DNA from 2 places in the Limosilactobacillus urinaemulieris genome. Region 2 is predicted to be linked to the other one. Evidence: predicted binding sites of a transcription regulator. Region 2 holds the regulator's gene; the other holds the start of a gene.
What was found. The regulator Rex, encoded in region 2, represses fermentation and respiration genes when NADH is low (regulators of the CRP and FNR family bind a similar motif). The targets are predictions, from matches to a motif close to TTGTGAANTANTTCACAA.

Region 1: MR181_RS02470 (class II fumarate hydratase) is a predicted target of Rex. The motif match lies at 2,232-2,249, and genes of this name have one in related genera.

Annotation. Positions count from the first base shown of each region.
Region 1 covers NZ_CAKOBX010000002.1:216,355-227,273, forward strand. The annotation lists gene MR181_RS02465 (flavocytochrome c) at 1-769, opposite strand, end outside; gene MR181_RS02470 (class II fumarate hydratase) at 808-2,196, opposite strand; gene MR181_RS02475 (peptidylprolyl isomerase) at 2,493-3,086, opposite strand; gene MR181_RS02480 (zinc-dependent alcohol dehydrogenase family protein) at 3,108-4,151, opposite strand; gene MR181_RS02485 (plasmid pRiA4b ORF-3 family protein) at 4,231-5,775, opposite strand; gene MR181_RS02490 (DUF2252 domain-containing protein) at 5,973-7,379, shown strand; gene MR181_RS02495 (aldose epimerase family protein) at 7,488-8,525, shown strand; gene MR181_RS02500 (D-alanyl-D-alanine carboxypeptidase family protein) at 8,872-10,119, opposite strand; gene MR181_RS02505 (serine hydrolase) at 10,323-10,919, shown strand, end outside.
Region 2 covers NZ_CAKOBX010000001.1:225,166-236,084, forward strand. The annotation lists gene MR181_RS01020 (YSIRK-type signal peptide-containing protein) at 1-1,887, opposite strand, end outside; gene groL (chaperonin GroEL) at 2,091-3,719, opposite strand; gene groES (co-chaperone GroES) at 3,775-4,059, opposite strand; gene MR181_RS01035 (redox-sensing transcriptional repressor Rex) at 4,240-4,896, opposite strand; gene MR181_RS01040 (ABC-F family ATP-binding cassette domain-containing protein) at 5,160-7,112, shown strand; gene proB (glutamate 5-kinase) at 7,336-8,136, shown strand; gene MR181_RS01050 (glutamate-5-semialdehyde dehydrogenase) at 8,570-9,811, shown strand; gene tsaD (tRNA (adenosine(37)-N6)-threonylcarbamoyltransferase complex transferase subunit TsaD) at 9,923-10,919, opposite strand, start outside.

The sequences.
Region 1 (10,919 bases), on a different contig from region 2:
GAACGGTTGGGTGAACCTGAACTAAATTCATTTGCATCAATTCAGCCCCAACGTTTTCAGCCAATTTCAACCCATCACCAGTAGCTCCCGGTTGGTTAGTTGTTTTGTAGCTTTCAAGATCTGGGCGGAACCGCTTAATGTATTCTTTTGAAGCACCGAAACCACCAGTAGCAAGGATAACAGCTTTCGCATTAATAACCTTAGTGATTCCATCAGCGTCAACCTCAACACCATTAACTCGGCCATCGTCAGCCCGCCGCAATTTAGTAACCTTAGTCTTGTTAAACACAGGAATATCTTCTTGGGCAACAACTTCCAATAAACTCTTGACCAAGAAACCACCGATTGGCGCCATACTTGCTGGACGGTGGGTCCGCTTTTTGGACATTCCCCCGGTAATGGTAATATCATCCAGCTTAATGTCATGATCAGCTAACCAATCAATTGCTGGGGCAGTATGGTAAACAAAGTAGCCTAACATATCTTTATCGTTGAGCCGACCACCATCCTTATATGTTTCATGGTAAAAGTCAGCAACGTTATCGATCACACCATGGTGAAGTTGAACATTGGTTTCAGCAGCGTTCATTCCAGAAGAGGCCCGGTTAGTATTCCCACCAAGTTCCTCTTCCTTTTCTAATACCGCAACCTTCATCCCTAATTCATTTGCTTGAATAGCGGCTGAAAGGCCAGTCCCACCAGAACCAATAATTACAACGTCATAGTCATTTTCTAACTTGCCAACAGATGTTGGTTGAAATTTTGCCATTACGTAGTTCTTCCTTTCAATATTTGTTAGCTTTAAATCTAGTCCTTACGATCAACGTTGGTCATCTTTAACATGTCCATCCATTCGTCGTATTGTTCTTCAGTTACCTTACCAGACTTCAAAGCAGCTTCCTTCAAGGTACTTCCTGCCTTATCAGCAGCTTGAGCAATCTTAGCGCTGTCGTGGTAACCAATGTGTGGTGATAATGCCGTAACAGTCATTAGTGAGTTATCAACTAATTCTGCCATCCGGTCTTCATTAACGGTCATGCCATGGATCATCTTGTCAGCAAAGCCCATGATTGTTCCAGTCATCAAGTCGGCTGATTCAAGGAACGCATCAATCAACACTGGCTTGTAGACGTTCATTTCAAAGTTACCTTGTGATGATGCCATTGTTACAACAGTATCATTACCGAATACCCGTAAAGCAGCCATTGTTACGGCTTCAGCTTGGGTTGGGTTAACCTTACCAGGCATAATTGATGAACCAGGTTCGTTAGCTGGGATGTTTAATTCACCGTAACCAGCACGTGGGCCAGAACCCAAGAAACGAATATCTTGAGCGATCTTGAACATATCAGCAGCTAAACTCTTCAATGCGCCGTGAACAACGTCTAAGCCGGAGTGGTTAGCTAAGCCGTAGAACTTGTTTGAGTCAGCTGTTAAGTTTAAGCCGTATACTTCGCTAAGCTTTTCAGCAATCTTTTCTGGCATCCCTTCAGCAGCGTTTAATCCAGTACCAACTGCAGTTCCACCAATTGCCAATTCATTTAAGGTTGGTTCAAGGGTCTTAATGTAGTCAAGATCATGTTCAAGAGAAGCCACGTAACCGGATAATTCTTGACCGAAAGTCAACGGAACGGCATCTTGTAAGTGAGTCCGACCAACCTTAACGGTGTGCATGTACTTTTCTTGCTTGGCCTTCAATTCATCAATCAAGTGTTGAACAGCTGGCTTCAACTTATCAAGAGCTTCCAAAGCAACAACATTCATTGCTGTTGGGAAGGTATCGTTAGAACTTTGACCCTTGTTAACATCATCGTTTGGTAAGATTTCGATGTCAGGGTTAAGTTGGTGGGCCTTATGAGCAACAACTTCATTGGTGTTCATGTTAGTTTGTGTACCAGAACCAGTTTGGTAAACCTTCAATGGGAAGTCTTTACGTAATTCTTCATCGCTCAAAGCTAAGAGTTCATCAATTGATTGAACAATCAAGTTACCCTTTTCTTCAGAAATAGCCTTTGTTTCCATGTTTGCTTGGGCAGCTGCCTTCTTAATGTTCAACAAAGCACGAATAATGGCTAATGGCATATACTGACCAGTTGGGAAGTTATTGCGACTCCGTTCTGTTTGTGGTCCCCATAATGCATCTGCAGGAATTTGAACTGGACCAAGAGTATCTTCTTCAGTACGGTATTTTGTCATTGTAAAAGCCTCCATTGTCTAAATAAATCGTCTATTTGTGAAAAAATACACATCAATTACACTACTATCCTAACGCGGTATAATATCCATAGTCAAACTTTCAACATGTTATAAAATTCACTTATGGCATTCCCCTGATCACTGATAATTATTGAGTTCCGCATTAATCGTTGAATAAATTTCACAAGCAAACCAAACAAAAAAACCTAGTTAATTTCTCAAAAAAGTAACTAGATTTTTATTGCTATTAAGATTAAAATCACAAAGTTATTAGACAGAATAACCTAATTTTAGCATTAGTTTTCATTATCAATCATTACCTTTTCCATGATAACGTCCTTCTTTGGCTTATCCATACTATCACGCTTAGCCTGACTAATCTTTTTTACTACATCCATTCCGGTAATTACCTGGCCAAATACGGTATGACGATGATCCAACCACGGAGTACCGCCCACCTCTGCGTAATGATCGATAATTTCTTGCGGATAACCAACTGCTTTCATTTGTTCAATCATATTAGCTGGAACGTGTTCATTAGAAACAATGAAAAACTGGCTGCCATTAGTGTTGGGACCAGCATTAGCCATTGAAACCGCTCCGTTAAAGTTAAACAATTCATCGGAGAATTCATCCTCAAAAGCTTTTCCATAAATACTCTTACCGCCACGACCAGTTCCAGTTGGGTCGCCACCCTGGATCATAAAATCAGGAATAACCCGATGGAAGATCACTCCATTGTAGTAACCCTTTTCCGCTAGTTGAACAAAATTATCAACCGTTTTTGGTGCCTGCTCTTTAAATAACTGAACCTTAATGTCACCAAGGTTCGTTTTGATTGTCGCTTGCGGCCCCTTTACAGCCTCAAGATTTAATTGCGGATATTGCATCTTGCTTCCTCCTTAATTTTTTTACTCATGACTTATTCTTAGCACACAAGCACCCTTAATGTCACCACGTTTAACATACTTCAATGCATCAAGCGCCTTTTCAAGCGGGTATTCGGTAACCTCAGGATGAATATTAAGACGATCAGCCAACGTTAAGAACTCTTCTCCATCACGACGCGTATTACTTTCAACACTTGTTAATGTTTTTTCATGGAAAAGGTGCTTCTGGTAGTTTAGGGATGGAACGTCTGACATGTGGATTCCTGCCATCGCTAATGTTCCTCCTGGAATCAGGCTCTCTAAAGCTGGTAAAACAATATCACCTACTGGAGCAAATATAATTGACGAATCTAACGGAACATCTGAAAGATCATATGCTCCCTTAGCAGAAACACAGCCAAGTTGAAGGGCAAACTTTCGGGCATCAGCGCCTCGAGTAAAGACATGTACTTCTACTCCTTGAGCCAATGCAATCTGTGCTGTTATGTGTGCAGAACCACCAAAGCCGTATAACCCAAGGCGACCACCTGCAGGGACATTTGCCCGCTCATAAGCTCGGTAACCAATTATTCCGGCACATAACAATGGCGCTGCTTCCAAGTCGTTGAATTTTTCGGGGATTCGGTAAGCAAATCCTTCTGGTACAGTAACATACTCAGCGTAGCCTCCATCATGATCCCAGCCGGTATAAACTGAATGCGGGCAGAGGTTTTCATGACCAGAACGACAGAATTTGCAAACACCGCACGCATGACGGAACCATGGAATCCCAATCCGCTCCCCTAGTTCAAACCGTTGTGTTTCTGGTCCAAAGGCAACCACCTTACCGACAATTTCATGTCCTGGAGTAACGTGCTCATGATGAACTGGCAAATCACCTTCTGCCACATGCAAATCGGTATGACAAACACCACAAGTAAGGACTTTTACCAAGACCTCCCCGCGTTGTGGCTGCGGAACTGGCTTAGTAACAAGCTTTAGTGGAGCGTTTTCACCATCAATTGGACCGGGAGTCGTTACTTCCCAAGCCCGCATTGTTTTTGGAATCTCAACTTGATTACTCATCTTCAAGACCTCTTTTGATTAGCTTTCTGTAAACTATTGTAGTCCTTTTTGAACATTTGTGAATTAGCAAACAATAAAATCATTGATACTGTTTAGCAATTTCTGCTGTTAAGGCAAACCATTGTTTTTGTAACTGATTAGCATTAAAGTCGCTATTGATTGTTTGATCGTCCTGAGCAGCTAATTCTAAACCAGCAGTTCCGCCAATATCATCTACAATCCCCTTACCGCTGCCATCTAAAACTTTGGGTTCAGTTGGACTTAGTCGATAGCGTCTGATCGGTGTCGTTTTCTCAATTAGAATATTGAATTGCCAAGAATCACCAAAGTCATATTCGAGTGTTAACTGATCGCCCTGATGAGCCTCCCCTAACCAGTGGAGCGTGATATTCTCTCCGCCATCAAGGTACGGTAATTGATAATTTTTCTTGTTTAGTTGAAGATTATACAGGTGTGAGCCGGTTGCACCAAAACTAGCCATAATGAAGTAGCAAAGATCATCAAACCGGGTTTCGCCACTAAACTGAAGTCGGCGCCACATTGTCGGTTGGTAATCAGCTAATTCAACCTTTATTTGGTATTCTGTTTTTCGGTAATGGTGAGCATGTTTTAACGAAGAACGACGCCGGGCAAGCTCGGATTCCGCGCTATGCAGCATCCTTTCTAGCCGGTAGCCTTCCTTAGCGGATGTGGCGTTATCAATTGCTTGATTCAATGCCTGACTAAACTGATCAAAGTCAACATCAGCAAATAAATCTTGCCGCTTAAGGAACCGACCGAATTCCCGAAAGGCGGCTCCCATCCCCCGATACTTTGAAGTAGTCAGTCGTTCACTATTGCGTTTGCCGTAATCATAAACGTAATAGTAAATTATCGAAACATCATCCAGAATTGTCTTCCCGCTTTCTGCAAGGTAAGATAAGTAGTCCGTTGCGTAATCAGTATCCCGATCGATAATTTGATCACTCTTCCCCATTTGTTCCAGCGATGAACGATAATCCTGAATAATCTCCTCGCTAACTTCTGACTCGTTCATGACATCATTGAGTGATTCAGAATGATAAAGATATCGTCGATTATGCTCATTAAGCTTAGGATGTGCAGGGATAGCAAATTTATTAATTACGTAATTCTCAAAAAGCTCCGTTGCCATTTGAACCTCGTTCGTTTTTACATCCTGCAACTTTAAATTTTTCATCAACGCAAGGGAAATTGCTGGATTACTGGGATCATCATCCCACTGCACAATATCAGGCCGCGTTAACAGGTTTTGAAAAATCTGTAATCGCTGTTGAAGTGCAGGAACAACTGGTCGAACAAACTCAACCTGTTTCAATTGGGCATCACGAATCATGCGAATTTTAACTCGCGGTACTGGAAGAACTTCTAATAACCGAATTAGTTCACGTTTAAATGTTGACGTAAATGCTCGCGGATCACTAAATTGCTGAGGGTGACGGACAATTACCGGTAACGATAGAAGATTATTCATTACAATCATAAAGTCGCCGGTTACCCTAATCGACCAGGCATCGGTGCGCATTAACCGTTGTTCATCAGCTAACCTTGTATTTGCATGGAGATGCTGAGCAACATTATTTTCAACAGCAATTAACACCATCATCACTCCTTCTTCTAAAACGGGGTTACTTTAATTCTTTAGCGTCTCTCCAGAAAATCTAAGAACCCCTCTTTAATCTCTTCCGTTTCCTTTATCTCCATTGTGACAGAATGGCTAAATGAAAACAAATATTCTAGACAATCGAGACAAAACTACTACAATAATTAAGAAAACGTGAAATATTAAAAGGAGTAACCAAAATGATTAATTCTGGTAAATTAGATATTTTTGATCTCAAAAAAATCAAAATTAATCGAACGGCAAAAGAGTTAGAAGAGGCAGGAAAGGAAAAGCGGGCTAAGGTAAGCAGCGAACAGTTAGCCGAATTTATTCCCGTCCACAGAGATCCTGTTGCTGCGATTAAGAAAACAGAATCTAAAATGGTTCAGGAACTGCTGCCCCTTCGTCATGAACGGATGCTGGCTAGCAAGTTTGCTTTTTTCCGGGGAACAGCAGAATTAATGGAACAAGATCTTAAAGATCAGTACCAAAGCCATATTCCGTTAATTATTTGCGGGGATGCCCACGTCAATAATTATGGTTTCTACGCCTCGCCAGAGCGCCAATTAATTTTCGGCCTGAATGATTTTGATGAATCGCGGATTGGCAATTGGGAAAGCGATCTTAAGCGTCTTCTGGTTAGTGCTCGCTTAGCCGGTGAAGAGAACGGCTTTAGTAACCACCATCTAAATGACGTCCTCCACCTAATCACTAAAACCTACCGTCATAGTATTAAGCACAATAATAAGCTAAGTCTCTTTCAACGGTTATACTCTTCATACGAAATCCACGATATGATCACTGCAATTGACACTTTGCATAGCAGCACAAGTCAAATGAACGAAATCCTCAATAAAATTGTCAAAAAAAGCAGTCGAAGCAACTCTGAGCAAATTGTTAAAAAAATGACGAGGGTTAACGAAAACGGCCAGTTACGATTTAATGAAAATGCTCCCCGTGCCAAACACATTAATGCAGAAAAATATGCCGAAATTCTTCAAGGATTTAACCGCTATCGAGATAATGTTCGTCAAGATATTCGCGTCTTCCTTGGTAATTTCAGTATTACCGATATTATTCGCTACAGCGTTGGCGTTGGTAGCTTTGGAACTCGTTGCTACTTGCTCCTCCTCACCGGGAATGAAGGTAGCCACCTAGTTCTTCAGATTAAAGAAGCAATGCCCCTTCGTTATAACTTACTCCGTTTACCAACTGCAGAAGCAATCAAAAACGGTGTACTGGCAGGCCGCAGAATCGTGACCGCGCAGCGAACCCTCCAAGCTTCTTCTGACCCATTTCTTGGTAGCACATCATTTGGCGGGCGGAGTTACTATGTTCGTCAGTTCCGTGACATGAAAGAATCAATTAACGTCAGCAAGCTTGATTACGAAAGTTTTAACCTCTACTGTCAGATCTGTAGCTCGCTGTTAGCAATGGCCCATTTTCAAAGTCCAACTGCCCCAATGGTCCGTGGTTACCTAAGAGGGCAGAAGGTATTAGACGACGGTCTCGTCGAATGGACAAACGCCTATGCCAAACAAGTAGCCATCGATTATGATGATTTTCGGAATAGCTTGCAGGATAATAACGTACTAATAACAAAATAAAGGTTTATAAGGAGGTGGTGCAAACGTTTGCACCACCTCCTTATAAATATGTGGTAAAATGGAATTTGTAAATATTGAAGCGCTTACTTCAAGGAGGCAAATAAAATTATGAATATTACTAAAGTACCGTTTGGAACTTACCAAGACAAACCAGTTACAAAGTATATTTTGACAAATGATCACGGTGTCCAAGCGGGAATCTTGGACTTTGCTGGGCTGTTACAGTCATTTAAGGTGCCAACAAAGGATGGCGGTAAGGCTGATATGATCTTAACTAGTGAAAACCTTGATGAATTTACTAACAATGGTTTTTGCACTAACCGTTTAATTGGCCGGGTTGCCGGAAGAATTGCTGATGGTCACTTTGAAATTGATGGCAAAGAATACCAACTTGAACAAAACGAAGGAAAGAACACGCTCCATGGTGGGACAAATGGTTTCTACAGCTACATTTGGAATGTTGATTCTACTAACGTCACTGATAATGAAGCATCCATTACTTTAAGTCTCACCCTTACCGAAGAAATGGATACTTTCCCTGGAAAGATTCATGTTACCGCAACCTACACACTAGACAATGACGATAACCTGACCTTGAAGTTTGGCGCTACCTCCGATGCAGACACTTTGTTTAACCCAACTAACCACACTTATTGGAACATGGCTAAGGCAAGTGCCAAGACGGTTGACCAATTAAAACTCTATGTCAATTCCAAAAACCACTTAGCCGTTGACGATGGCAAGATCCCAACTGGAGAAAAACTGGCAAACGAAGGAACACCATTTGACTTTAGTACCCCAACTCGTCTTGGTAATGCCCTCGAAGAAATGGCATCAACTAAAGAAAACGGGTTTGATGATATTTGGGAAGTTGAACCAAGTCTTACTGAACCGGTTGCTACCCTTGAAGATCCCGAAAGCGGTCGTAAGATGACCCTTTACTCAGATCGGAATGCCTTAATCATGTACACCATGAATTCTGATGATCCAGCGGTTTATAACCACGGTGAAGTTCACCCACACTTAGGACTTGCAATGGAAGCACAAACTCTTTCAGATGCAGTCCATCATCCCGGATTCGGCGACATTACTCTCCATCCAGGTGAAGAAAAAGAATATACAATTAAGTGGCACGTAGAATACTAGATTTTATAGAGCCCTAAAGAACGAGAAAAGAGGGTGGAAAAACGTTAAGTTTTTCCACCCTCTATATATACTTAGTAATCTCCGACTTAGTGATCTCCAAACTTAGAGAGTCTAATCGCGGAAATCCAAATAGGCTCACTTCGTATCGTAACTGAGGGACTCGAGCCTAACGCAGCGGAGCAAGCCTATTCGGCTACGAACAACTCTGATGATTTCATCATCATTCATCGTTCTAGGTTAGTCAACCGTCCCTCCGAGAAAGTTAATTCCCAGCTCCTCTCATTCTCAATGATTTGCTAAGTACACATAGTCTAATTGCAAGAAACTTGATCCCCAGCTTTTTCCTTTAAAACCAGCCATTCTTTTTGACATTATCAGTGGCCTTAACAGGAAGTTGAATTGGAGTCATCCCCGTTGGTTTAAGGGTAGCGTAACCAACATGTTGCCCCTTCTTAACCGGGGCTTTTAGCTGGTGAGTCATTGACCGATCTGCCTGATAAATTTTCAATTTTGCTCCAACCTGATTAAGCGTTGCGTCTTTAGGAAGCCAGATCGTTGTTGACTTGGTTAGCTCAAGTCCGGTACTATGCTTGTCTTTAGCATGAACAACATGGGCATCCTGAACACTCTTTGATAGCTGCCGTAAAGAAGTTAGCTGAACTGGCTGATAAAGCTCAGTCAATTTCTCATAGAATTTCTGAGCATCCTTTGACTGAGCATTCCAATCGCCCTTAGTATGGAGGGCAACAACGATCACTCGCCGACCAGCAAACATCCCTGTTGAAATAATGCATTTTCCGGCAGTATCAGTGTTACCAGTCTTTAGTCCATCAATCGTCCCGTTTTTAGGTGCAAAACCATTTTCTGGTAACAACGAATTAATATTTACCATCTGATATTCCTGGTTTGCACTAACCCGGAAGTTAGCCATTTTTGTTTTGGTAATCTTAAGCGAATCAGGATAAGTTTCAATCAGGTACTTTGAAATCAGTGCCATATCCTTAGCTGAAAATTGGTTTTCTGCCGTCTTTTTTACACCTTTTAGACTGTTCTTTCCTAAATCACCATTTGCTAAACCAATCATATTATAAATTTTAGCATCGGTAACACCTGCTTTTTTCGCGACTGCCTGCATTTTTTGATTAAAGGCTGCCGTACTCCCTGCGTCTGCCAATGCCAGAGCCTCTGCGCTGCCATCAGCCGATACAATCATCATTGACTCGGTTAACTGACGAATAGTGTAGCTCTCACCCGCATTCAGTGGCACATTAGAGAAGTGCCAATCATTTGCAACCTTAGCAACGGCTGGTGTAATCTTAACTTTCTGGTTCCAACTCAAATGGTGGTTCTTTACATCCTGCTCGATTACGGCTAGCGTTAATACCTTAGTCAAGGATGCAACCGGGTAAGTTTTATTGGCATTCTTTTGGTATAGAACTTGACCTGTTTCCGCATCAATCGCGTAAGCTGCCCGCGCATTTAAATTTAACGTTGTTGCATCCGCTGAAACTGTATTAATGGCCCCTAAACTAACTACATTTACAGTTAAAATGGCAATTAGAAATGCAATTAACGTCCTTTTTAATTTTTTCATCACACTATCGTTTTCCCTCTCTCAAAAATATCAAACTCAATAATATCGCATTCAGGTGTTAAGAGGATGACTTTTTAATAACTTTTATGAAACATTTTCCTGGTTATTAAAATTCTCCTAATAATTAGATGAGAATTCCTCCTTTTTCCCTCAATTGCTGGTATGATTGTCTAATGTTATCAAATTAAAGGAGAGTTTTCACTATGGGTGCATCTCATCGTCGGCTAAACCGTCGTAAAGTTGTCTTGTTTATTCTTATCATTCTTGCTACTTTCTGGGGAATACACCATTTTACCGCAACTAGTCCCCGCTTAAAGTCAGCCTGGAATAAGATTATTTTCACCTCAAACAATAACGTTGCTATTGCCGTTTATTCACCGAAAACTCACCGAACATACTCATCATCTAACGTCCCAAACCATAAATTTCATATGGCAAGTACGGTCAAGGTCAGCATTCTTGCTGGTCTGATGGTTAAGCAAGATGGTGCCTTATCCTCACACCAGCGTTCATTAGCTAAACAAATGATTGAAGCAAGTGACAATAACTCAACAAGTGAATTATTCGATAATCTTGGCGGACAGGAAGGCCTTCAATCCACGTTTAATCAATTTGGGATGAAGGATTCAACGGCGGATTCATCTTGGGGATTGAGTACCACAACGGCTAAAGACCAGATTAAACTTCTTAATAACATCTTCTACAAATCGAACCTTTTATCCGCAGATTCTCAACAATACATTAGCAGTCTAATGAGTAATGTTGAAAGTGATCAAATCTGGGGTGTCTCAGCTTCAAGC
Region 2 (10,919 bases):
TACCGGAATTTTTTCAACAATTTTCTGATTTTGGGTAAAAGTGGCTGGCTCACCTGGTGATGCAATTCCACTGGCAGTTAAATGGAGTTCAGTGTGTAAGTTATTACCTGCTTTTACTTCAGAGCCATCTTGGTAGTTCTTAGCCAAAACCCCGTTCAAGCCAAAATTATTTACTGAATCAAAGGCAATTAGTTTATCAAATACTAATTGAACGTTTTTGATCTTCTTTCCAGCCGTTGCACTAAGTAACGTTGATGAACTACCTGCATTAAATGTCCCCGTCTGCTTACTACCATCATCTAAAGTAAAGGTATAAGAGAAACTGTGTTTTGTATCATTCACCGATAAGCCACTAATGTCCATCCCATCAGGAACATCGATCGTTGCTTGAACATCAGTTAAATCATAAGGACTATTATTAGTAATATTGATGTATTTATTTAGATCGTGGTTAGTCTTATTTTCAATTGCCGTTACTGGCTTTTGGGTATCAAGATCACCATTTTGATCATATTCATAAGCATCCGGTCCGATGTTGCCTGAAAAAATATCGCCCGCTGGAACCTTATCTAGTCCATGGTCTTGTCCCAAAATTATCACTGACACAGGATTAACCGTATCGCTTACACTATCATTGTTTCCTGTTTCTTGGGTTACTTTAGGATTAACATTACTTGCTAGCGGAGTATCTCCCTTGGGGACATCCATCTTAAACTGACCAATGATTTCAAAATCTAAAGAAGATGAATATCTAATCTTTAGATTTTTTAGCTGTTCGTTAGACAATTGTGGCAAATTAATCTTTACGACATTACCATCCTGAGTTACAGAAACATTATATGATTTTCTCAAGTTAGTAATCGCATTATTAGTAGCATCTGTATTTAACACAAAATGATCGGGCATCGGAATTTCTAACGTTGTCCCGTGATTAAATTGCGGATAAAAAGTACTAATAATTGGTTTCCAAACATAATCCGTATTAGCCAGAATTGCCTTATTCGTTACTTCTTTACCTGCCGTTGTATATATGGCTTCATTACTAGAATATACACCGTCTTTATGTTTCCAAGCTAAGCTTACATAAGTAGAGACTTTTTGATTAAATTCGACTGTCTTAAGTAATTGGTCATTCTTATACAAATAAGCCTTACGTTTAAATGTACCAGTTGAATGAAGCTTACTTGTATCAAAAGAACTATTTGTAGACAAAATAATTGGCTGCGTATTGGCATTATCCTTAGTAAAAGTATCAGTTAGTACCCACTGTTTATTGGCTTTATCGTAAGCTAAACTTCCGTTCCCGTAATCACCTTGGAATTGACCAAAATCAACTGTATCAATTCCATTGCCATCTGAGTCGGTTGCGTCAAAGCCATCACTGGTTTCGGGGATGACGACTTTGTAAATATCCCCCGCCCTAGCCTCATTGGTATTGAAGTTAAAGGTAATGTCATTACCTGAATTAATATCAGTCTTATCAGCTGTAAATTCAGTATGTTTTACTTGGCTATTACCATCTTGAGTTTTCTGTTCCTTAACAGCATCCTGCGTAAGTGGTTGTTGTGTCTGAGTTGAATTAAGAGTCGTCGTTTCCGCAGTTGACTTTGATTTCTCCGAATTCTGAGCATTATCGCCTTGCTTATTTGATAAGCTAACCGTCTTTTCAGACTGAATAGCTACCGCTGAAGAGGATGCACTTTCCGAAGAATCCGTTTCAGGCTTAACCGGTGAATTGCTATCAGCGTGGGCTACCGTACTTCCTCCAATAACAATAGTCGTTCCTAGTAAAACTGAAGCAACGCCAACTGTAAGTTTTCTTAATCCGAAACGTTGACGTTGCTTTTCCATTTTACGTAAATATTCTTGAGTATTTCTACTAGACAATGTCCATTTCCTCCCCATTAGCTAACTATCTAATAATTAAAACTATAACTTCAATCGATTTAATTAATTATACGATCAATTTAACCTATTGAAAACTAATTCCAACAACTCAAACGATAAGCAAAAAGACTGCCAGCCCCTCGCTTTTTAACGAAGGACCGACAGTCTTTTAATTAATTAAATTTAATCTGTGATTAGCGGAATTACATCATTCCACCCATTCCAGCACCTGGTTGAGGAGCTGGAGTTTGGTTATCATTTGGGTCTGGCTTGTCAGCAACAACTGCTTCAGTAGTCAACAATAATGCGGATACTGATGCAGCGTTTTGAAGTGCAGAACGTGTAACCTTAGTTGGGTCAACAATTCCGGCTTCAACCATATCTTCAAACTTGCCATCAGCAGCGTTGTAACCGATTCCTGGCTTTTCGCTCTTCAATTGGTTAACAATTACTGAGCCTTCAACACCGGCGTTTTCAGCAATTTGACGAACTGGTGCTTCCAAAGCATCCTTAACGATGTTAACACCAGTAGCTTCATCGCCAGTAGCCTTAATGTCATCTAATGCTGGAAGAACGTTTACTAAGGCAGTACCACCACCAGGAACGAAACCTTCTTGAACAGCAGCCCGGGTAGCATTCAAGGCATCTTCAATCCGGTACTTCTTTTCCTTCAATTCGGTTTCAGTTGCAGCACCAACCTTAACAACAGCAACACCGCCAGAAAGCTTTGCAAGACGTTCTTGAAGCTTTTCCTTGTCAAAGTCAGAAGTTGACTTACTAATTGCTTGCTTAATTTGGTCAACCCGTTCAGTGATTGCTTCCTTGGAGCCCTTACCATCAACAATAGTAGTACTGTCCTTAGTAACGGTTACCTTGTTAGCTTGACCAAGTTGATCAACGGTAGCATCCTTCAAGCTCATTCCTAAGTCATCAGAAATAACAGTACCACCAGTCAAAACAGCGATATCTTGCAATTGAGCCTTCCGCCGGTCACCAAATCCTGGAGCCTTAACAGCAACAACGTTAAAGGTTCCCCGAATCTTGTTCAAAACAAGGGTTGGCAGTGCTTCACCAGTAATGTCATCAGCGATAATTAAGAGTGAACGACCTTCTTGAACAACTGATTGGAGAAGTGGCAAAATGTCTTGAATATTGCTAATCTTCTTGTCAGTAATCAAAATGTATGGGTTATCCAAATCAGCTTCCATCTTATCATTGTCGGTAACCATGTATTGTGACATGTAACCGCGATCGAAGCTCATCCCTTCAACAACGTCAACGCTGGTTTCAACACCACGAGAATCTTCAATAGTGATAACACCATCGTTACCAACCTTTTCCATTGCATCGGCAATCAACTTACCAACTTCTGGGTTAGCAGCTGAAATTGAAGCGATTTGTGCAATGTCGTCCTTGGTCTTAACGTCATGGGACATCTTCTTTAATGCTTCAACAGCAGCTTCAGTAGCCTTGTCAATTCCCCGACGAATACCAACTGGGTTAGCACCAGAAGTAACGTTCTTCATTCCGGCATTAACAATTGCTTGGGTCAAAACAGTAGCAGTGGTAGTACCGTCACCAGCAATGTCATTGGTCTTGGAAGCTACTTCAGAAACAAGCTTAGCACCCATGTTTTCAAAATGATTTTCTAATTCGATGCTCTTAGCGATTGTAACACCATCATTAGTAATGGTTGGTGTGCCATAGCTTTGTTCAAGGACAACGTTCCGTCCCTTTGGTCCCATAGTGGTCTTAACTGTGTCAGCTAATTTATCAACACCGCGAAGCATTGAGCTCCGTGCATCTTCAGAAAACTTAATTTCTTTTGCCATTTTTTTATTCACCTCATATTAATATTAATGCTGTCATCAACTAAACCCTAGCTACTTATTCAACAATAGCAACAAGGTCCTTTTCATGAACAACGAGGTACTTTTCGCCGTCGTATTCAACTTCATTTCCGGCATACTTATCAAAGAGGACGCGATCGCCTTCCTTAACAACTGGTGCTAACTTTTCTCCATTATCTAAAGTCCGTCCAGCACCAACAGCAATTACCTTTCCTGTAGTAGGCTTTTCCTTAACGTTAGAAGCAAGAACAATGCCACCAACAGTCTTTTCTTCTTCTGTTTCTGCTTTAAGAAGAACGCGATCTCCTAATGGTTTTAACACGTTAATCCCTCCATTTTGATAAATTCCATACTCAAATTAGCACTCTCATGTACCAAGTGCTAATTACATTTTCTACTATACCATTTTTAGAGTTGATTGCAACCAATATGCTCTTCAGACGATGCTAACTAAAAAGTCGTCGGTAATTACATCTAGCGTAACTACCGACGATTCTATAATTTAGATTGTTTTCTCATCATGATTATTTTCAGCATAATTCTTGATGAAGTAGATTAACGTTTGGAGTTCATTAGTTAAGTCAATATTTTGCACTTGAACATTCTTTGGAACCGAGAGACGAACTGGCGTAAAGTTCAAAATCCCTTTTACCCCAACGCTAACTAATTGATCCGCAACCTTTTGAGAAGTTGAGCTTGGAACAGTTAAAATCACGGCATCGATCTGCTGTTCCTTAATTTGCTTTTGCATCTCACTTGCTGGGTAAATTGGGATCCCGCTCTTTACAGTATTTGCTAATTCCGGCTTAGTATCGAACGCTGCACTAATCCGCAAGTTAGTATCTTGATGGAAATTATAGTTAAGGAGCGCACTTCCTAATGAGCCGACACCAACAAGGGCCACGTTAGTAAGGGTATCCTGATTTAGGATTCCCTTGAAGAAGTTCAACAGGCTCTCAACATCATAACCATAGCCCCGCTTTCCCAATTCACCAAAATAAGAAAAGTCACGACGGATGGTTGCGGAATCAACCTGAACCGCTTCTGAAAGCTCCGTCGATGAAACTCGTCGCTTATTTGCACTCAATAGTACACTAAGGTAACGGTAATAAATTGGTAAACGTTTTGCCGTTGCCTTAGGAATTTTCTTGGTAACCATTCTTTATTATTCCTCCTACGATTTTTATGTTATTCAACATTAGTGAGCTTAAAATCTTTACTCAATTTTGCTAGTTTGTGAAATCCAATTCTCTTATTATTCTAGCAACAAACTCTCCTATTGTGAACACTCAAACAAAATTATTTTTAAAAAATTTTTCATTTGCTTAATCGTTAACGTAATTTGTAGGTTAAACTTTGTGAAATCAAGGTCAACCAGCGTATAATGGAAAAGTACATCTTTTGAAGAACGAGGTAAACAAAATGATTCTTTTGCAAGCCAATAATGTAATGCGTCGCTTTGGCGCGGATGTCCTCTTTCATGACATCAATCTCCAAATTCAAGAACATGGACGAACTGCCCTTGTCGGTCGTAATGGTGCCGGAAAAACGACCCTATTAAAAATGATTGCCGGAATCACTAGTCCTGATGAAGGGACAATTTCTAAGAGCAAGAACCTGACTATCGGTTACCTAGCCCAGGATCAAGGATTGGACAGCCAAAATAGTATCTGGGCTGAGCTTGACCTAGTGTTTGCTCCCCTCCATAAAATGGAAAAGCAAATTCACCAGTTGGAAGACCAATTAGCTTCACTCGATCCAACAACGAAAGAATTTCAACTAACTACGGAAAAATATTCCCAACTCCAATCCGCTTTCAAGAAACAGGGTGGTTTTGAGTACGAGTCGCGAATGCGGGGAATCTTAAAAGGATTTGGATTTGAAGAGGCTGATTACCAAACCGCGATTAATTCCTTATCTGGGGGACAAAAGACAAAGCTGGCTCTTGCTAAGATCCTTCTGCAGTCTCCTGACCTTTTGATCCTAGATGAACCAACAAACCACTTAGATATGAACGTCCTTGCATGGTTAGAAGATTATCTAAAAAGCTACCAAGGCGCACTCCTTGTTGTTTCTCACGACCGGTACTTCCTTGACCGAGTTGTTTCCGATATTTATGATCTCGATAACCATACATTGCGGCATTATACCGGTAATTACACCCAATTTATGCAACACAAGCAGGAATGGCTTACCGCTGAATGGAAGCACTATGAACAGCAACAAAAGAAGATTGCGAAGCTTGAAGACTTTGTCAATCGCAACATTGTTCGGGCATCAACCACAAAACGTGCTCAAGCGCGCCGGAAACAATTAGAAAAAATGGAACGGCTGGATCGTCCCGAGACTGACGATCGGTCAATCCACTTTCATTTTCACAGTGATAAGGATAGCGGTAATGAAGTCCTGGACGTTGATCACGCAGTTGTTGGTTATAATGATCAAAAGCTTGCCGGGCCACTGTCGTTTTCCGTTCGCAAGCCCCAACGAGTTGGAATCATTGGACCTAACGGAATTGGTAAATCAACCCTGTTAAAGTCAATTTTGGATCGGATTCCACTGGTTAGCGGTTCAATTAAACTAGGCGCTAACTTACAAATTGGTTACTACGATCAGGAACAGCAGCAACTTCATCCCGAAAAATCAGTTTTAAATGAAGTTTGGGACGATCATCCAAACATTCCCGAAAAGGATATTCGCTCTCTCCTTGGTAGTTTTCTCTTTGTTGGTGATGATGTTTATAAACTGGTTCATGACCTTTCCGGTGGAGAAAAGGCCCGGCTAGAATTAACTAAACTTTCTTTTAAACCAATTAACTTCTTAATTCTTGATGAACCAACAAACCACTTAGATATTGATAGTCGTGAAGTCCTTGAAAATGCAATCAACGAATTTTCTGGAACGGTCCTGTTTATTTCCCACGACCGGTACTTTATTAACCAGGTTGCTACGGATGTTCTTGACATGAGTGCTACCGGAATTAAGCATTATGAAGGTGACTATGATGACTACCTTGAAGCCGTTAATAAGGAATTAGCTTCATCTACGAACCAGGATAGCCAACAAGTTAACTCTGCAGCTAAACCAAAGAAATCCAGTGCTCAACAATCTTACCAACAAAGTAAGGAAACCCAGCGTGCTCGGCGAAAGCTTCAGCGCCAAGTTGACAAGTTAGAAAACCAAATGGCTTCCCTTGAGGAACAGTCACAAGCAATTCAAGAACAGATGAGTCAACCAGAAATTGCTACTGACATTGGACAACTTGCGGATTTACAAAAACAACTGAATAAGTTAAATGAGCAATCTGAAGAAGTCGAGTTAGAGTGGACTAATGCAGCTGAAGAATTAGAGAAGTTCGATCAAGAAAATAGTTGACTTTTAGCCAAGAAGAAAGTAAACTGCAATCAAATGATCTAAGTAGGAAGTTCCAGAGAATGGTGGTCACCGGCTGAGAGCCACTTACATAATTCCGAATCCTAATCATTTCTAATCCAACACGTAAATAATATTTTTGAAAAAGAGTAAAGCATGTCTTTGAACGAGGATGGTAACGCCGTAACTGGTGCCTCGACATAGGCATGCTTTTTGTTTAGAAGGGATGGTTAATATGGGAAAGCAACATCAACGCATTGTCGTTAAGGTCGGGACAAGTAGTTTAATCTACCCCAATGGTCAGGTTAATTTACGGACAATTGACCGTCTTGCGTATACCCTCGCAACTTTAAATCATCAGGGTTACGAAATGGTTTTAGTTTCTTCCGGTGCGATTGGTGTTGGCCTTGCCAGTCTCGGCTTGACAAAACGCCCAGCTGAAATCGCCCAGCAACAGGCCCTGGCCGCAATTGGTCAAACCGAGTTAATGCGGATCTATTCCCAACGCTTCTTGGACTACCAGACTAAGGTCGGACAAATACTATTAACCCGCGATGTTCTTGATTATCCGGTTAGCCGACAACATATTCTAAATACAATTGAGACCCTTCTCGGTGATGCAGTCGTACCAATTATCAATGAAAACGATCCAGTTTCAGTTGATGAGCTGGATCACCACACCACTTTCAGTGATAACGACGAACTCTCTGCTCAGGTTGCTACTAAAATTAAGGCCGATCTGCTAATCGTTCTTTCTGATATTGACGCTTTCTACGATCGTGATCCGCATAAATTTACCGATGCACACCCCATTCGTCACGTTAGCGAAATGACCCCGGAATTAGAACAAGCCGCAAGTGGTAGCAGTACCCAATTTGGAACTGGCGGGATGGTTACTAAACTCCGTGCCGCTGCTACTATTATGCAAGCTAACCAACACATGGTTCTTTGCAACGGCCGCGATCCCAAAATTATCTTCCAAATCCTCGACGGTAGCAAAGAAATAGGAACGAGGTTCGGAAAATAGAGTGCCTTCGTCTCAAAGAGTTTCCGGAAGGCTAGCAATTTCTCCTGACGAAGGCGGCTTGCGCCTAGGAAGGAGGTTGCTAGCTCTAGGAAACTCAGGCGAAGCACGTTTCGGCTATGCAGCCTAGAACGTTAGCTCAAGGAAGCTTAGGCTGAACGCATTTCGACTAAGCCGCAGTAGAACGTTAGCTCTAGCAAGTTCCTGGCGAACACATTTCGGCTAGAGTGTGAGCCGCGACGAATTAGCCACCGAGTACTAAGAAATCCCGGACGATGATTGTTTGACAATCAAGGACGGGATAGTTAGACGGAGGTGGCGGTCGCGGCAAACACGTTTCAACTCAGTCGCCTAGAACGTCATCTTGAGGAAGCCCAGACTGAGCAGAGCTTAACCATATAACAGTAGAAAAAACTCAACCAAGGAGGATCATATCATGACATCACTTAATCAAATTGGTCAACAAGCCAAAACTGCCGCACATAAATTAGCACTTCTCGATACTACTACTAAGAATCATGGACTCCAATCAATGGCTAATGCTTTAATTGCCAACCAAGCTACTATTCTTGAAGCTAATAAACAGGATCTAGCAAATGCTAGTGAAATGCCAAAGAAGTTCGTTGATCGTTTAATGCTTAACGAGCAACGGATCACTGATATGGCAAATGGTCTTCGTTCTATCGCCCAGCTTCCTGATCCGACTGCACAAATTGATCGGGGATGGATCAGTGATGATGGTCTTCAAATCATTCAACGACGAGTTCCGCTTGGTGTCATCGGAATTATTTTTGAAGCTCGACCAAACGTTACTGCCGATGCAACTGGCTTAACCTTTAAGAGCGGTAATGCCGTCATTCTTCGTGGCGGTAAAGAAGCCTTACAAACTAATCTGGCAATTGCTAAGACTCTCCGGGAAGCATTGGTTCAAGATAACCTTCCCGCTGATGCCGTTCAAATGGTTGCCGATCCGAGTCATGAAAGCGCCCAGGAAATGATGAATTTAACAAACTACATTGACGTTCTGATTCCGCGAGGTGGTCGTGGGTTGATCCAACGAGTAGTAAAGACCGCCACTGTTCCAGTAATTGAAACTGGAGCCGGTAACTGTCATATTTACATTGATAAGGATGCTGATCTCAAGATGGCTACCGCGATTACCGTCAACGCAAAAGTACAGCGTCCTTCCGTCTGCAACGCTGCCGAAAAACTACTAATTCACAAAGACGTCGCTAAGCAATACTTACCAACTGTTGCCCGTGCTTTAATCGATCATGGTGTTCAATTACGCGGTGACCAAACTGCCTGTGAAATTGTTCCAGAAATTGCACCAGCAACCACCGAAGACTGGGACACCGAATACAACGATCTCATCATGGCAGTCAAAGTAGTTGATGACCTTGATAAAGCTATTAATCACATCAACAATCACAGTACTCACCACTCCGAAACCATTATTACTAATAGTCTTGAACGGGGTCGCCAATTCCAAGAACAAATCGACTCCGCGTGCGTTTACGTTAACGCTTCTACCCGTTTTACCGATGGCGGAATGTTTGGCTTCGGGGCTGAAATTGGTATTAGTACCCAAAAGCTTCATGCTCGCGGACCAATGGGATTACACCAATTAACTACCATTAAATATGAGATTACTGGTAATGGTCAGGTAAGAAAATAGTTAAGAAGACGACAGTGCTTTCATCTTTCCATCTTTCACAAGTACAAATAGGGACTCCAGCATTCGGATTTACCGGATACTGAAGTCCCTATATTTATTACATATCTATCCTTACTTCATTCGCCCATACATTAATCCCGGCTCTGCATTCAAATCCATTCCAGCACGATCACCGTGTTGATAGCACATATATCCAGCCGCACCGATCATTGCTGCATTATCACCACATAATTTCAGTGGTGCCTGAAGCATCGTTACGTCTGGATGATACTTATGCATATCATGGTCTAATCGAGAGCGAAGGCCATGGTTAGCAGCAACCCCGCCAGCTAAGATCAGTTGTTTTACCGGATAGCGATCAAGTGCCCGCATCGTTTTTTCTGCCAACACATCAACAACGCTTTGTTGAAAGCTAGCTGCTAAGTCATACTTATTTAGTTTTTCGCCCCGTTGATCAGCATTATGAACCGTATTAATAAAGGCACTCTTTAAGCCACTAAAACTAAAGTCATAGTTTGCTTCTTTTTCCATTGCTCGTGGGAAGTGGAAATTATCCTCCCCCTTAGCTGCCCATTCATCAATCGTTTTTCCAGCAGGATAATTAACCCCAAGGACTCGGCCAATTTTATCATAAGCCTCACCTGCAGCATCATCACGAGTTTCACCAATGATTTCAAATTCATGTTCAGCTTTCATGTAGACTAATTCTGTATGACCGCCCGAAACAAGCAATGCCATTTGTGGGTATTTAAACTCGCCAACATAGCGGGCAGCATATAAGTGACCAGTCATATGGTTTACTGGCACTAATGGTAATTTGTGTGCCCATGCAATTGCTTTGGCTGCAGTAACTCCAATTAATAATGAACCGACAAGTCCCGGACCATAAGTAACCGCGACAGCTGCTATATCGTTATATGAAACGTTAGCTTCTGCTAGTGCCTGATCAGTGCACCGGGTAATCCATTCAATGTGGTGCCGACTAGCCACCTCTGGAACAACCCCACCAAATCGTTGGTGGCTATCAATCTGAGTTGCAACAATATTTGACAAGATCTTGGTGCCATTTTCGACAACCGCGACACTTGTTTCATCACAGCTCGTTTCA